One region of the Lactobacillus juensis genome, then DNA from elsewhere that is predicted to be linked to it. Evidence: predicted binding sites of a transcription regulator. Region 1 holds the regulator's gene; the other holds the start of a gene.
What was found. The regulator HrcA, encoded in region 1, represses chaperone genes, less so after heat shock. The targets are predictions, from matches to a motif close to TTAGCACTCNNNNNNNNNGAGTGCTAA.
Positions count from the first base shown of each region.

Region 1 (3,428 bases):
TTGGAAGACTCCGTCACCTAATTGCAAAACGGAAACATCAAAAGTACCACCACCAAGGTCGTAAACTAAAACTTTTTCGTCTTCAGCATCTTTGTCAAGACCATACGCAAGTGAAGATGCAGTAGGTTCGTTAATTATTCTCTTAACGTCTAAGCCCGCAATTTTACCGGCATCCTTAGTAGCTTGACGTTGAGCATCATTAAAGTATGCCGGAACGGTAATAACTGCTTCGGTAACCTTCTCACCAAGATAATCTTCAGAGAATTTCTTGATATATTGCAAAATCATAGCAGAAATTTCTTGCGGTGTGTATGCTTTATCACCAATCTTGACCTTATAATCAGCTTCACCCATGTGACGCTTAATTGAAGAAATAGTATTTGGGTTAGTAATAGCTTGTCTCTTAGCAACTTCACCGACTTGAATTTCTCCATCCTTGAAAGCTACTACTGAAGGAGTTGTCCGATTTCCTTCAGGGTTAGTAATAATTTTTGGTTCCTTACCCTCAAGAACAGCAACCGCTGAGTTGGTAGTTCCGAGGTCAATTCCGATAACTTTTGACATTGATATGCTTCCTTTCAATTATTGTGCTACAACAACCATTGCTGGTCTTAAAGTACGATCTTTGTATAAGTATCCTTTTTGCAAAACACGCACAACATGATCTTTTTGATCCTCATTTTCAGCTTCAACTGTCTGAACAGCTTGGTGCAAATTGGGATCAAACTTCACACCTTCAGCAGTGATTTCACTAATTCCGTGATCTTTCATGGCTTTAACCAGAGAATCAAGTGTCATTTGCACTCCCTTTTTAAGCTGCTTTGAAGCTTCATCATCAACCTTTGTTGCCAAAGCTCTTTCTAAATTATCCATCGCTGGTAAAACATCTTTGGCTAAGGATTGTGATTCATATTTAATAAGCTGCGCTCTTTCATTATTATAACGATTTTGCATATTTTGCATTTCTGCTTGACTGCGCAAGTACTTATCTTCCAAATCGTCTTTTTCTTTTTGCAACTGAGTCAAATTATGCTGTAATTTACTTTCTAAAGATTCAGGTTTCTTTTTTTCGTTAGCCTTAGCTTGAGAATCCTTTTTAGTTTCTTTTGATGCAGCCGCTTCCTTTTGCTCTTTTTTTGAGTTTTTACTATTATTTTCTTCTTTACTCACGGCTAACCTCCTTTATTTGAATCTACCATAATAATCAAGCAGCTTTTTAGATAGCTCGTTTCTAAAATATTCAAGTAATCCTATAACTTGAGAATACGGCATATTATCAGGGCCAAGTAGAGCAATTATACCTTTCCCATGGGTACCAACACTGTACTCTGCCGTAAGCAGACTATAATCCTTTAACAGATCATTGGACAATTCAGATCCTAAGCTAACCCGAACAGGATAACGGTCACTTTTAGAATTTTGCTCGCGATCCAAAAGACTGGATATCAAATCATTATGCTCAATCATTTCATATAATGAACGCAAATTAGAAACATCGCTTAAAGAAATATTATTGAGTAAATTAATCTGACCATCGACATACATTTGCTCGCTGGCAGCATCACTAATCACATCTTCAACTAAATCTATTAATTCAGAAACATGAGCAGCTTTTAGTTTTTTTCCTAAGGTCTTCTTGAGAAAACCTGGTGTAACTTGATCTAAGGTTTTTCCAACCAGTTCATCGTTAATCATACGTACGGCACGCTCAATGTCATCACCATGAATATTGTTTGGTAAGCTATAAACCTGGTCATGAACATCACCATCACTAGTACCTAGAATAGCCATAATTTGTCTGCTAAATAAAGGCACAATCCGAAAACCTGTAATAGTTAAATCACTATTTTCAGGTCCTTCCGCAAATGCAGTGTAATTTGTTAAGTCAGACAAAATTTTAACCGCTTCTTGTACGATGTCATTTACTTGATGAAACGGCTGATCAAGCTGATTAATGATTTTCTTGTAAACAGAAGATGAAATTTGTAAAGGCTCAACTAAATTGTCAAGATAGTAACGGTACCCTTCAGTTGAAGGTACACGACCACTTGACAAATGAGTTTTTTCAATCAAACCTTTATCTTCTAAAATCGCCATTTCATTACGAATAGTTGCGCTTGAAACTTTGATAGGCAACTGATTCATGACTGTCTTAGAGCCAACAGGATCATGTGTCTGCGTAAAATCATTGATAATAGTTTTTAAAATTAATTCTTGACGTTCGGTCAACATAAATATCGCCCTCACTTTTAGCACTCAATCCTATTAGGTGCTAACAATTAATATGATACTAGCTTTTAGCAGAATGTCAAGTTGAGTGCTAACTTTTTTACAAAAAACATTCATCTCTTTAAAATCAATTATACTAATCAATATTTGCAAAATAAGTCTTAATTTCTGACTCGTCAGCGCTCATTTGTTTTTTTAGATCCTTCAAGTTATCAAATTTAATTTCACCACGGGTATACTTATACCATTTAATTATTATTTCTTCATCATAGGCTTCTTGATCGAATCCAAATAAATTTGATTCAATATAAAGTTTTTTACCTTCATTAATCGTGACGTTATAGCCCACACTTGTCATAGAGTCATACCACTTACCTTTAATCTTGGTCTTAGTAGCGTATACTCCAATTTTAGGAACAACTTTGTCCTTAGGCCAAACGAGATTCGCAGTGGGAAAACCAAGCTTATGACCATTACGTAAACCGTGACCCACATAGCCCGACATAACATACGGAAATCCTAATAACTTCGCAGCCAATTCCATATCCCCACTGGTGATGGCCCTTTTAATTTCGGTAGAGCCTATTTTTTGGCCATCATACGACTGCTTTGGAACATCAATAATATTGAATCTTCCTTTGGCAAATTTAGGGAAGTTTTTCATATTGGCAATCTGCTTGGGACCATAAGTATAGTCAAAACCAGCTACAACTGTATCGGCATTTAATTTGACAATAATCTTATCAACAAATTCCTGTGCAGTCAGTTTGCTAAATGCATCATTGAAATGCATCACGAGCAAAAAATCAACTTTTAGTTTCTGCATTTTATAGGCTTTTTCAGCTAGTGTATCAATATAACTAACTTCTTTATTTTGATAAATTTCTTTAGGATGCCGATCAAATGTCATTACTACTAATGGTAAATGCTTTTGAATTGCTTTTTCTTTTGCGATTTTGATTAATTCTTGATGACCACGATGAACGCCGTCAAAAAACCCTAAAACAAGAATTATTTTTTGAGGAATAATATTTTCCTTAAACGGGTAAGTTAAATGGATAATTTCCACAATAAGACCTTCATTCACTTATTCATTTTGTAAAAGCATTAAATAAGGGCGATACATGGTACCATCTTTCTGATAAATTGCCTTAACGCTATTATTGTACCGTAATGCCACCTTTTTTGCATTCGTTTTC
Region 1 is NZ_BTTS01000001.1:201,892-205,319, reverse strand. Features, by position in the region: gene dnaK (molecular chaperone DnaK) at 1-564, opposite strand, end outside; gene grpE (nucleotide exchange factor GrpE) at 583-1,170, opposite strand; gene hrcA (heat-inducible transcriptional repressor HrcA) at 1,183-2,232, opposite strand; gene ribF (riboflavin biosynthesis protein RibF) at 2,366-3,298, opposite strand; gene truB (tRNA pseudouridine(55) synthase TruB) at 3,317-3,428, opposite strand, start outside.

Region 2 (3,428 bases), 550 kb from region 1:
GTAACTGGTTTTCTTCTTGCTTTTGCAAGTCGCCAACGGGTATGCCAGTTTTTTCTTCCACGATTTTATTCATAATTTTACTAGTGATCACTGGCGATTTATCCGGATCAACCTTTTGGTCTTTCATCTTATTATATTTTTCAATTTGATCGCGGTAGTAGGCAGCTTTTTCATAATCTTCGTTCTTTAAGGATTCCTGCTTTAGTTTTTGGGCTGCATCAATTCGTTCTTTCATTTTATCTTTATCAACGTATGGAATTGTCAGATTCATGCGTGAACCTGCTTCATCAAGCAAATCGATTGCCTTATCAGGTAAGAAACGATCTTGAATATAACGCTCAGATAGTTCAGCAGCAGCCTTAATGGCATCATCAGTGTAGTGAACGTGATGATAATCTTCATAGCGCTTTTGAATACCCTTTAAGATCTGGATAGTTTCTTTAACCGAAGGCTCTTTAACGTCAACGGGTTGGAAACGTCTTGCTAAAGCAGAATCTTTTTCAATTTCACGATATTCCTTTAAAGTTGTCGCACCAACTAGTTGTAAATCACCTCGGGCAAGAGCCGGTTTGATAATATTGCCTGCATCCATTCCGCCTTCAGCATTGCCTGCGCCGACTATTTCGTGAATCTCATCAATAAAGAGAATAATATCATCGTGATTTTCCACTTCTTTAAGAAGTTGCTGCATACGCTGTTCAAATTGACCACGAATGCCTGTACCTTGCACTAAAGAAACAACATTTAATGATATTATTCTTTTGTCTTGCAGCTTGGCAGGAACTGAGCCATCGACAATTTGTTGGGCCAGGCCTTCAACTACAGCAGTTTTACCGACACCGGCTTCACCAATTAAAACTGGGTTGTTTTTTGTTCTGCGGTTTAAAATTTCAATCACACGTGCGATTTCTTTATCGCGTCCAATGACCGGGTCAATCTTGCCCTTTCTTGCCAGTGCAGTTAGATCTGTTCCATATTGATCTAAAAGTGAACGACCACCGCCAGCACCATTGTTTCCATTGGCATTGCCGGGTCCGCCATTACTCATTCTTGGATCTCCTGGGTTTCCAGCGTTGCCATTGTAATTAAACAGGTCACTAAAATCACCAAAAAAACCATTATTGTCATTATTCATATTAATATTTCCTTGTTGTTTAAGTTGTTGATAACATTGTCCGCATAAATTAATTTCGCGACTTTGTCCATTGACCTTTGCAAATAAGTGAATGGAAGCTGGTCGTTTTTGACAGTTTTGACAAAGCATTGTATTACCGCCTTTCATATCAGTTTACTAAATTATATAATTAGCACTCGGAATAATCAAGTGCTAAAACTTGGATCTTATTATTTGTAAGTATGCTAAATATGCTAAAATACATGTAGGCAAAAATCAAAAATGTTGCTGAAATAATATAGATTAAAAGCGGTGGTAAATTTGGATTATCAAAAAATTCTTGAGCAGTTGGCAGATGGTGAACTAGATCATTATGAGGTTGATCCTAAAGATGCTTTTGAATTTCAATCTGCATTAAGGTCTTTTGGTAAAAGGCAAAACATAACGGGAAAGGCCTTGCGGGGCGGTAAAATAATTTATTCGCAGTCCAAGACTGGAGTTTAATGATGTAAACTGTTACATTTATGTTGTCTAATTCACAAAAAAATGATAGTCTAAGTAAGCGAATAGGTATTTACTACCGTTTTGATTTTTTGAATTAAAAGGAGATATATATAATGGAAAAACGCGATTTTCATGTTGTTGCAGAAACAGGTATTCATGCTCGTCCAGCTACTTTGCTAGTACAAGCAGCTTCTAAGTTTGGTTCAGATATCAACTTGGAATACAATGGTAAATCAGTTAACTTGAAGTCAATCATGGGTGTAATGTCACTCGGAGTTGGCAAAAATGCTGACGTTACGATCAGTGCTGATGGTGATGATGAAAAAGACGCAATCAACGCTATTTCTGAAACAATGAAAAAAGAGGGTTTAGCTGAATAATGACCAAGACTTTAAAAGGAATTGCTGCAAGTGATGGTATTGCTGTAGCACCAGCCTATCTCTTGGTTGAACCTGATCTTTCATTTTCAAAAACTACGGTTAGCGATGTTGAAAGTGAATTAGCACGCTATAAGAAGGCAATTTCAGTATCAACTGCTGAAGTTGAAAAAATCCGTGATAGCGCAAAAAAGAGTTTAGGTGAAGATGAAGCTCAAGTTTTTGAAGCTCACCTGATGATCTTAAATGATCCTGAATTTACTGGTGCCATCGAGAATGAAATTAAGGAACAAAAAGTTAATAGTGAAGCTGCGCTAGACGAAACTGCACAAAAATTTATCAGTATTTTTGAAGGAATGACTGATAACACTTACATGCAGCAACGTGCAGCTGATGTACGAGACGTTTCTAAGAGAATTATGGCTCATTTGCTGGGCAAAGAATTACCTAACCCTGCATCAATTGATCACGAAGTAATTGTGGTAGCTCATGACTTGACACCAAGTGACACTGCTCAATTAAATAAAAAGTTTGTTAAGGGCTTTGTTACTGACATTGGTGGTAGAACTGCGCATTCAGCAATTATGGCTCGTTCTTTAGAATTACCAGCTGTTGTAGGTACTGAATCAATCACAAAGGATGTCCAAAATGGTGATACAGTCGCTGTTGATGGCCTGAATGGTGATGTTGTCGTTAAGCCGACTGACAGTGAAATTGCGGAATATAAGCAAAAGAGTGCCGACTTCTTGAAGCAGAAAGCTGAATGGGAAAAATTAAAGAATGAACCATCAGTAACTGCAGATGGTAAAAAATTCACAATTGCAGCTAATATTGGTACGCCAAATGACATGCAAGGGGTAAATGACAACGGTGCTGAGGCTGTTGGTCTTTATAGAACTGAATTCTTGTATATGGACTCAAAGGATTTCCCAACAGAGGATGAACAATTTGAGGCTTATAAGGAAGTTATCGAAGGCATGCATGGTAAGCAGGTTATTATCAGAACCATGGACATTGGTGGAGATAAGCATCTTGATTACTGGGACTTACCAGAAGAAATGAACCCATTTTTAGGTGTACGTGCAATTAGACTTTCACTGCAAAATGAGGATATTTTCCGTACTCAGCTTCGTGCTTTATTACGTGCGTCAGCTTATGGTAAGTTAGGCATCATGTTCCCAATGATTGGTACCTTAAATGAATTACGCAAGGCTAAAGCAATTTTAGCTGAAGAAAAAGACAAGCTGGAGGCAAAGGGCGTTAAAATCGGTTCAGACCTAGAAGTAGGAATGATGATTGAAGTTCCAGCTGCTGCCGTTTTAGCCGACCAATTAGCAAAAGAAGTTGACTTCTTCTCAATTGGTACTAATGATTTAATCCAATATACAATGGCTGCTGATCGTGGTAATGACAATGTTTCTTACCTGTATCAA
Region 2 is NZ_BTTS01000001.1:755,361-758,788, reverse strand. Features, by position in the region: gene AAA926_RS03580 (ATP-dependent Clp protease ATP-binding subunit) at 1-1,264, opposite strand, end outside; gene ykzS (protein YkzS) at 1,436-1,618, shown strand; gene AAA926_RS03570 (phosphocarrier protein HPr) at 1,732-1,998, shown strand; gene ptsP (phosphoenolpyruvate--protein phosphotransferase) at 1,998-3,428, shown strand, end outside.
Region 2: a site for HrcA is predicted at 1,305-1,331, ahead of AAA926_RS03580 (ATP-dependent Clp protease ATP-binding subunit). Genes of this name have one in related genera too.